One region of the Ruegeria sp. HKCCD6119 genome, then DNA from elsewhere that is predicted to be linked to it. Evidence: riboswitches for the same ligand, from Rfam matches in the RefSeq annotation. Region 1 holds a riboswitch; the other holds the start of a gene.
What was found. A riboswitch is a leader RNA that binds a small molecule or an ion and turns the genes downstream of it on or off. The one in region 1 is predicted to bind cobalamin.

Region 1 (4,177 bases):
TTCTGATCCTGACGGGAATTGGTTACTTTCTGCTGTTGGGACGCTGGGTTTTGCCCGAGGCTGAAGGACCTGACAATACGGGTACCGGACAAGGGACACAGGAATACCTGCAAAGGGTCTATGGCCTCAAAGCTGATGTGTTCGAAGTCGTGGTGCCCGAGGACAGCCCCCTGGTCGGCGAGATTCTGGCCGACATCAACCACGAAAACCACCTGTACATCATTTCAACCTTCTATCGCGGCAAAACCTCGATGGTTCAGGTTTTGACAGCGGAAATTGCAGCGCCGTGTCGGCTGGCCATCGTCGGCCGCCGTTGGGAGGTCGAGAAGTTCGCCGAGAAATACGGGCTGACCGTTCTTCCGGACTTGGACATTTTCGTCGAAGAGTTCGCCCCAACCAATGCAGGCGTGGCCGAGGTGGTCATCACGCCTGACAGCAAGCTGATCGGCAAATGCCCCCGCGAGCTTTTGTTTCGCAAGACCTACGGGATGTCGCTGCTGGCCATTCACCGCGGCGAAGAGACGCTGAGCCATGTCGAGACCGAGGATCACGAATCCACTCAGATCGGGCTCGAAAAGTTTCAGGCGGGCGACATGCTTGTGGCCCATACCAGATGGGACAACCTGATGCGGATCAAACGAGATCCGGATTTCGTCGTTGTGACGACAGACTTTCCTCAGGACGAGCTGAGGCCGCAAAAAGTCGGCTGGGCCCTGGCATTCTTCGCCATTTCGCTGTCGTTGATCCTGTTCACGGACGTCCGGCTTTCACTCTGTCTTCTTACCGGCGCGGTGGGCATGATGCTGACCCGTGTGCTCAGCGTGGACGAGGCGTACCGCGCGGTCGGATGGAACACCGTATTCCTGCTCGCCTGCCTCATACCTTTGGGACAAGCCGTGCAGAACACAGGCACGGCCGCGTGGATCGCCCAGCAGATCATGATAATTCTGGACGGCTGGCCGCTCTGGTCGTTGCAAACCGGCATCGCCATTCTGGCGACGGCCTTTTCTTTGGTCATGTCCAACGTGGGGGCCACGGTCCTGCTGGTGCCTCTGGCAGTATCGATTGCGGTGGCGGCGGGTGGAAACCCGGCCGTCTTTGCCCTGACGGTCGCCATATCGACCTCGAACAGCTTCATCATCCCAACCCATCAGGTAAACGCGTTGATCATGGGTCCGGCCGGATACAAGGTGATGGATTTCGTCCGCTCCGGCGGAATAATGACGGCGCTGTTTCTGGTCGTCTCGCTGCTCATGATCAACGTCATCTATTAGCGCAAGAGGATCCGGGGTGTTCGGTGGTCTTTCCCATCATCTTGACACGTTCAGTCAAGGCACCCGTTCACCATAGTCTACGCCCCTTGCTAACATACTGTTCGTCGCCCGGCCCATCTCGGGCTGGAGCCCGGCACGCCATGCCGCCCATCGACGCCCACAGGTCGCTTTCCATGCCTCTGCATCATTGTTGCGCGCGACTCGCTTGACAAGCAGGCCAGCGGTGCCGCATGTCCCTTTCGTTGGTGTCGGTGACAGCCGATGAAAAGGGAATGCGTCAACGGTCTTGCCGCCAAACGCAGCCGCCCCCGCGACCGTGAACGGAGAGGATGCCCAATGCCACTGGCCCGAAAGCCGGGAAGGCGGGACATCCGACAGAGGCCCGCCTCTGGCATCCGCAAGCCGGGAGACCTGCCAACAACCGAAGTTGAAACCGGGCGGGGTGTTCCGGTGTCGGGTCCATGACCATTCGTGGCCCGCATGAAACCCCGTCCCCCGCGAAGAGGATTTGGGGGGATGAGAGACATGACCGATACCGCACCAGTCGAGTTGCTGGTCTGTACCACCTGCCGTCGCGGCCTGCCTGTGGAAGATGACACGCAACGCCCGGGCGCTTTGTTACACAAGGCTCTGGAACAGGCGGACCTGCCCGACGGTGTCACCCTGAAAGCCGTTGAATGCCTGTCAAACTGTGATCAAGGCTGTTCGATCGTGTTGCGCGGGCCGGGCCGCTGGACCTTCGTGTATGAAAACCTGAACGAAACAGATCATGTCGACGTCATCGTCGACGGCGCGACCAAGTATCTGGCCACCGAAGATGGTTTGGTGAAATGGCGCGAACGCCCCGAACATTTTCGCAAGAACTGTGCCTCGCGCATTCCCCCCATTGGAGCCTGACATGTCGAACCTCGAAAAACTCCCCGTCACAGTGATCACCGGCTTTCTGGGCTCGGGCAAGACCACTTTGGTGCGTCACCTGATGCAGAACCCACAGGGCAAGCGCCTTGCTGTCGTGGTCAACGAGTTCGGCGATGTAGGCGTCGATGGCGACATCCTGAAATCCTGCGCCATTCCTGATTGCCCGGCGGAAAACATCATGGAACTGGCCAATGGCTGCATCTGTTGCACCGTGGCAGATGATTTCATTCCCACCATCGAGGCCCTGATGGCGTTGGAGCCACGCCCGGATCACATCCTGATCGAAACCAGCGGTCTGGCCCTGCCGAAACCGCTGCTCAAGGCATTCGACTGGCCTGACATCCGCTCGAAGATCACCGTCGACGGCGTGATCGCCCTGGCCGATGCCGAGGCCGTGGCCGCAGGCCGCTTCGCGCCCAATGTCGAAGCAGTGGATGCGCAGCGCATGGCCGATGACTCGATCGACCACGAAACGCCCCTGTCCGAGGTGTTCGAGGATCAGATCTCCTGCGCTGACATCATCCTGCTGACCAAGCCCGACCTCGCCGGCCCAGAAGGCGTGGCCAAAGCGCGCGAGATCATCGCCGCCGAGGCGCCGCGCCCCCTGCCCGTCGTCGAAGTGGCCGAAGGTGCCGTGGACGTGCGCGTTGTGCTGGGTCTGGAAGCCGCCGCCGAGGATGACATGGACGCCCGACCCTCGCATCACGACGGCCATCACGATCACGAGCATGACGATTTCGAAAGCATCATCGTCGAGCTGCCCGAGCAGACCGATCCGGCCCAACTGGTCGCCAATATCGAACGCCTGGCCAATGAACTGAACATCCTGCGCGTCAAAGGGTATGCCGCCGTTCAGGGCAAACCCATGCGCCTGCTGGTCCAGGCAGTGGGTGCCCGCGTGCGTCACCAGTATGACCGCCCGTGGGAACCCGGTGAAGAACGCCGTTCGCGTCTGGTCGTCATCGCCGAGCATGACGATATCAAAGAGGCGGAAATCCGCGAAATCCTCGTGGGTGTGCGTGAGGCCGCCGAGTAAGCCATGCACGTCGTCTTTCGCGAAAGCCACGGGCTCGAGGAAACCGAGACCCCAACCGATCTGGGCCAGAGCCCGGCGGACCTGGTGGTGCTGTCCTTTTCGGACAGCGACCTAGGCGCTTTCGCGGCGGGCTGGCATCGTGGTGGCGGACCGGAAGGGCGAATGCCGACCCTGCGGCTGGCGAATTTGACGGCTCTGAAACACCCGCTGTCGGTCGATACCTATGTCGAACAGACGCTTCAAGGCGCCAAGGGCATTCTGATCCGTCTGATCGGCGGGATGCCCTACTGGGCTTATGGGTTGCAGCAGGTTCTGGCGCTGGCGCAGGCCAAGGGCATCGCACTGGCGGTGCTGCCCGCCGACGGGCGCGAGGACACGCGGCTGGATGACTATTCCACCCTGCCGGTCTCGACCCTGCGGCGTCTGGCGCATCTGTGCGATACCGGCGGCGAGGTCGCGGCACAGGCCGCGCTGGCGCAGATGGCTTTGGCGGCGGGGCTTTATGCCGGTCCGGTGATGGGCGCCAAGACCTTGCCCGAAAGTGGCGTGTGGTGTCCGGATCGCGGCGTAATCCCGGTGGAAACCGCATTCGAAGGCAAGACTAAACGAATCCTCGTCACCTTTTACCGCGCTTACCTGACCTCGGCAGACACCGCCCCGATCGCAGCCCTGATCCGCAGCCTGCGCGCCCGTGGATACGCGGCGGTGGGCCTGTTTGCCCCGTCTCTCAAGGCGCCTGTAGCCGCCGAATGGTTGCGGGAACAGGTTGTTGCGCTGAACCCATCTGCCATTGTCAACGCCACTTCGTTTTCGGGAAAAGGCGCGTCGGGAACGTCGCCTCTGGACGCTGCAGGCGTGCCGGTGTTTCAGGTCGCTCTCGCCACCTCGCGCCGCAAAGCCTGGGCCGAGGCGGAACGCGGTTTGTCCCCGGCCGATCTTGCCATGCATG
Region 2 (4,177 bases), on a different contig from region 1:
ATGAACTTCACATGCGCGGGCGGTTCTTCCAACGTCTTGAGCAGCGCGTTGAACGCACTGGTCGAGAGCATATGAACCTCGTCGATGATATAAATCTTGTAACGCGCGCTGGCGGCGCGATAGCGGACACTGTCAATGATCTCGCGGATGTCGTTGACGCCCGTACGGCTGGCGGCGTCCATCTCCATCACGTCTACATGGCGGCCTTCCATGATGGCGACACAATGTTCACACTGACCGCAGGGTTCGGTCGTGGGGCCACCGGTTCCGTCGGGTCCGATGCAGTTCATGCCCTTGGCGATGATCCTTGCTGTCGTGGTTTTGCCGGTGCCGCGAATGCCGGTCATGATGAAGGCCTGCGCGATCCGGTCGGCCGCGAACGCGTTTTTCAGGGTGCGCACCATGGCATCCTGACCCACCAGATCGGCAAAGGTTTCCGGGCGATATTTGCGGGCGAGAACCTGATAGGCGGGGCTGGAGCTGTCTGTCATGTCTTCTCGTTGGGATTCGGTGCTTGGGCACAGCGTAGTGGCCACCGTTGCCCGCGTCCACAGCGTGGCGCGATGATTTTTGATTTAGAAACGAGTCGCTTTCGCACTAAACTGCATCAGCGGATTTAATGGCTCATTTTTGTATAGAGTTCTTTGGGGAGGACAGGATTCATGTCGCAGTTGGTGATCTACGCCCTGCAAGTCGGTGGCGGAACGCTGGCGCTGACCTCGATGCCCGGACGCGGCGGAGATTACTCCAGCGATCTGGATATGATCGCAGCCTGGCAGCCGGGGCTTGTTGTTTCGATGACGACGGATGTCGAAATGCTTCAGGACGGGGCGCAGGAATTTGGAAGCGATATTCAAAGCCGCGCCAGCCGATGGGTTCACCTGCCGATCGAAGATTTCGGAGCGCCGACAAAAGCGATTGATGACGCGTGGCCGTCCGTCAGCGCCGCGGCCCGGCACGCGCTGTCCGGCGGAGGTCGCGTATTGGTACACTGCCGCGGGGGCTGTGGCAGGTCAGGTATGATTGTCCTGCGGCTGATGGTCGAATGCGGCGAAGGCGCGGACACGGCGCTGCAACGATTGCGGGCGGTGCGCCCTTGCGCCGTCGAAACGGATGCGCAACTGGCCTGGGCCTCTCGGCGTGCCCAGGCACAGGTCAGTCTGGACTCAGATTGAAATCTGCGCGGGCGCGCAAGCAGGTTTTCGAGGCCGGATCGTGGAAACTTCGATCATCGCGCAGGGTGGGGTTTTCACGACGCCGGATGGCATCGCGCTGAACGTGTTTCCGAAGATCAGGTCGGCATAGCCGTTCAGCGGCTCAATCGCGGTTTCGGGCTGCGTCCCGCAAAAGACACGAATGCGGTCTGATTGCGCGCGGAAAATTGCATGACATCCTTCGCTGCAATGTGACAGCTCGCTGCTGCCCTCAATCTCGAAATCGTCACTTGTGGCCGAGGTCGCCTGGGCCATGGCTTCGGATATCGAGCGCGCCAGCCGCGCCAAAGCGGGACAGGTTTTGCCCGTCCGCTGACATACTGTTGCACTGAATTCATGTGTCTTTGTCTTCCAGATCATCCTGCGCCCTCCGCGCTTGGTGGACAGGATATTTGGGACAGGTGGGACAGCGTGATGCCGTCAGGACCTGCCCGGACACCCCGCCCGAGTTTCGGTTTCGTTTCCGATGGCAGGTCTCCTGACTTGCGGGTCATCGCTTTGCCGACCTTCCCAGCCTTTGGGCCAGTGGTGTTTCGGCATCGCTTACCGCTTACAGTTGCGGGGGCAGTCGCGGATTTGGTTGTTGCCTGCATGACCAGACAATACCGCACCGTGTTCCCTTTTCATCCCGACCCCTTGTGGAGGCCGGAAACCATCACACAACCGCTAGCGTTTGAGCACGCATCGAGTCAAGCCGATCTTTTGACCGGACGCTTGGTCATGCTGGATACGGTGTTGGTTCATGCATAGTGTCGAGGGCGTTGAGGTTCGGAAACCGGATTTACCAAGCGCAAAGCCAGAGATCATGTTGGACACAGAGCAAACGGTAATGACCGAAGAATTTCGCTTTCCGTCCGGGCAGAAAACACTGTCTGCCCGGTTGTACAGCCCGCTGTCTTCGCCCGAAATCGTCGTCGTGCTGAACAGTGCAACGGGTGTGCCGCGCGATTATTACCGTCATTTCGCACGATGGCTTGCTGCCGAGCGGGGTATGGCCTGCCTGACCTATGACTATCGCGATTACGGGCATTCCTTGACCGGCCGCCTGAAAGATTCGCGTGCGACCATGGCGGATTGGGCCTTGATCGACATGCCCGCGGCACGGGCAGAAATGCGCAGACGGTTTCCCGATTCGCAGCATTGGACCATCGGCCATTCGATCGGCGCGATGTTGGGGCCTGTGCAGCCGGATATCGATCTGATTGATCGCATGATCTGTGTGTGTTCGGGGCTGGTAACCCTAAGCGACCATCCATGGCCCTATCGTGGTTTGGCAGGATTGTTCTGGTATGGTCATGCCCCGCTTTTGGCCCGAGCCCTTGGCTACCTTCCCGGAAAGGCGATCGGGTTCGGCTCGGATCTGCCGGCATCGGTCTATTGGCAGTGGCGCAAATGGTGTACGGCGCCTTTGAACTATGTGCCTGAAATCGGGCATGAGTTACCTGCCGCGCAGTGGAAGGATTCTGGAACGCCCGTGGATTTGTACACCTTCAAGGACGACCAGATGGTGCCGCCGGAAGCGGTTTGGCGGCTTGCGGATCTTTACGGCCCCGATGCCAACCGCCACCTGCTGAGCCCTGCCGATTTCGGGTTGCCCGAGGTTGGTCATATCGGAGCATTTGCCCGGCGCAATGCAGCGGTTTGGCCGCGACTGATCGCTTGATCAGACGCGGCGCAGGACGGGCCGGGCACCGTCCAACGATCACCGGTTGCGAAGTTTCTTTTCCTTCATGACGCCACGGACCATCTTGCCGAACGCTTTGTCCCGCGCCCGGGACTGCGCGACGGTTTCAGAATTGCGCTGATCTTCGCGCCGAAGCTTGCGCCACCGGTCCAATCGAGCCGGATCAAGCGTGCCGTGGCTTATTGCCTTTTGCACGGCACATCCGGGCTCGGAGCTGTGCTGGCAATCCGAAAAACGGCAGTCCCGGCTCAACTCGGCAAGGTCCGAGAAAACGTCGTCGATCCCGTCCCGAGCGTCCAGCAGGCGCAACGCGCGCATTCCGGGTGTATCGATCAACCAGCCACCGTTGCGCATCCGGTGCAATGCGCGTGCGGTCGTCGTGTGCCGGCCCCGCGCGTCATCCTCGCGAATGTCCGAGGTGGCGAGATCCTGATCGGTCATGGTATTGGCAAGTGTCGTCTTGCCAACGCCCGACGATCCAACCAGCGCTCCGGTCTGGCTTTTGGGGCACCAGGACAGAACCTTTTCAACCTCTGCCGGGTCCAGCGCGTTGATCGCCAGAACCGTCAGGAACGGATCCAGAGATTGCACCTGCCCCGAGAAACTGTCGGGGTCCGCCGATTTGTCGGCCTTCGTCAGAACAACGACCGGGTAACACCCGGCCTGATGCGCGAGCGCCAGATATCGTTCCAGCCGGGGCAGTTTGAAATCGGCATTGCACGAGCTGACGATGAACAGCACATCGACATTGGCTGCGATCAGTTGCGTCGCGGCGCCTGTACCCGCGGCGCGTCGGTGCAGCAGGCTGCGCCGGTCGAGCAAATGGCGCACGCGTTTGTCGTCATCGGCGAGAACCCAATCGCCAACAGCATAGCTGCCGGTCGTTTGATCGGGGGTCAGTAACGGGACTTCGCCGTCAGGGTTAAGCCCTATCAGGCGGTCCCGATGAACGGAAGTGATGCGAAAAGGCGTGCAGGAAGGATAAGCCGCGTGTTGCGCGGCAAAGTGAGAGGACCATCCCAGGTCCGAAAGTGCAAGAAACATTGGTTTGCCTGTCGTCAGAAACAGCACTCCCGACGGATGGCGATCGCTCATCCCCGGGTCATGTATTCAGGCAGTCAGTCGATACCGTGAGGTCAGAACCGTGCTGCCCGAAGGATCTTTGCTACAATCATAAAGCCCTCCTGCGGCCAAGGTTCGTAAAGTGAGAGGTTGGACATCGACCCAAGCGGGGCTCGTTGTGGCTGCTTCCTTCCGGACCTGACCAGGTTGGCGAGGC

Region 2: it holds a riboswitch for cobalamin, as region 1 does, so the genes downstream of both, GS611_RS19800 (hypothetical protein) here and GS611_RS06910 (DUF1636 domain-containing protein) in region 1, are expected to answer to the same signal.

What each region holds. Positions count from the first base shown of each region.
Region 1 is NZ_WVQV01000001.1:1,382,506-1,386,682, forward strand. It holds gene GS611_RS06905 (SLC13 family permease) at 1-1,274, shown strand, start outside; cobalamin riboswitch at 1,501-1,708, shown strand; gene GS611_RS06910 (DUF1636 domain-containing protein) at 1,800-2,171, shown strand; gene cobW (cobalamin biosynthesis protein CobW) at 2,173-3,228, shown strand; gene cobN (cobaltochelatase subunit CobN) at 3,232-4,177, shown strand, end outside.
Region 2 is NZ_WVQV01000015.1:46,792-50,968, reverse strand. It holds gene GS611_RS19810 (DNA polymerase III subunit gamma/tau) at 1-524, opposite strand, end outside; gene GS611_RS19805 (dual specificity protein phosphatase family protein) at 663-1,175, shown strand; gene GS611_RS19800 (hypothetical protein) at 1,167-1,574, opposite strand; cobalamin riboswitch at 1,665-1,886, opposite strand; gene GS611_RS19795 (hypothetical protein) at 2,044-2,877, shown strand; gene rsgA (ribosome small subunit-dependent GTPase A) at 2,917-3,993, opposite strand; RNA gene ffs (signal recognition particle sRNA small type) at 4,101-4,177, opposite strand, start outside.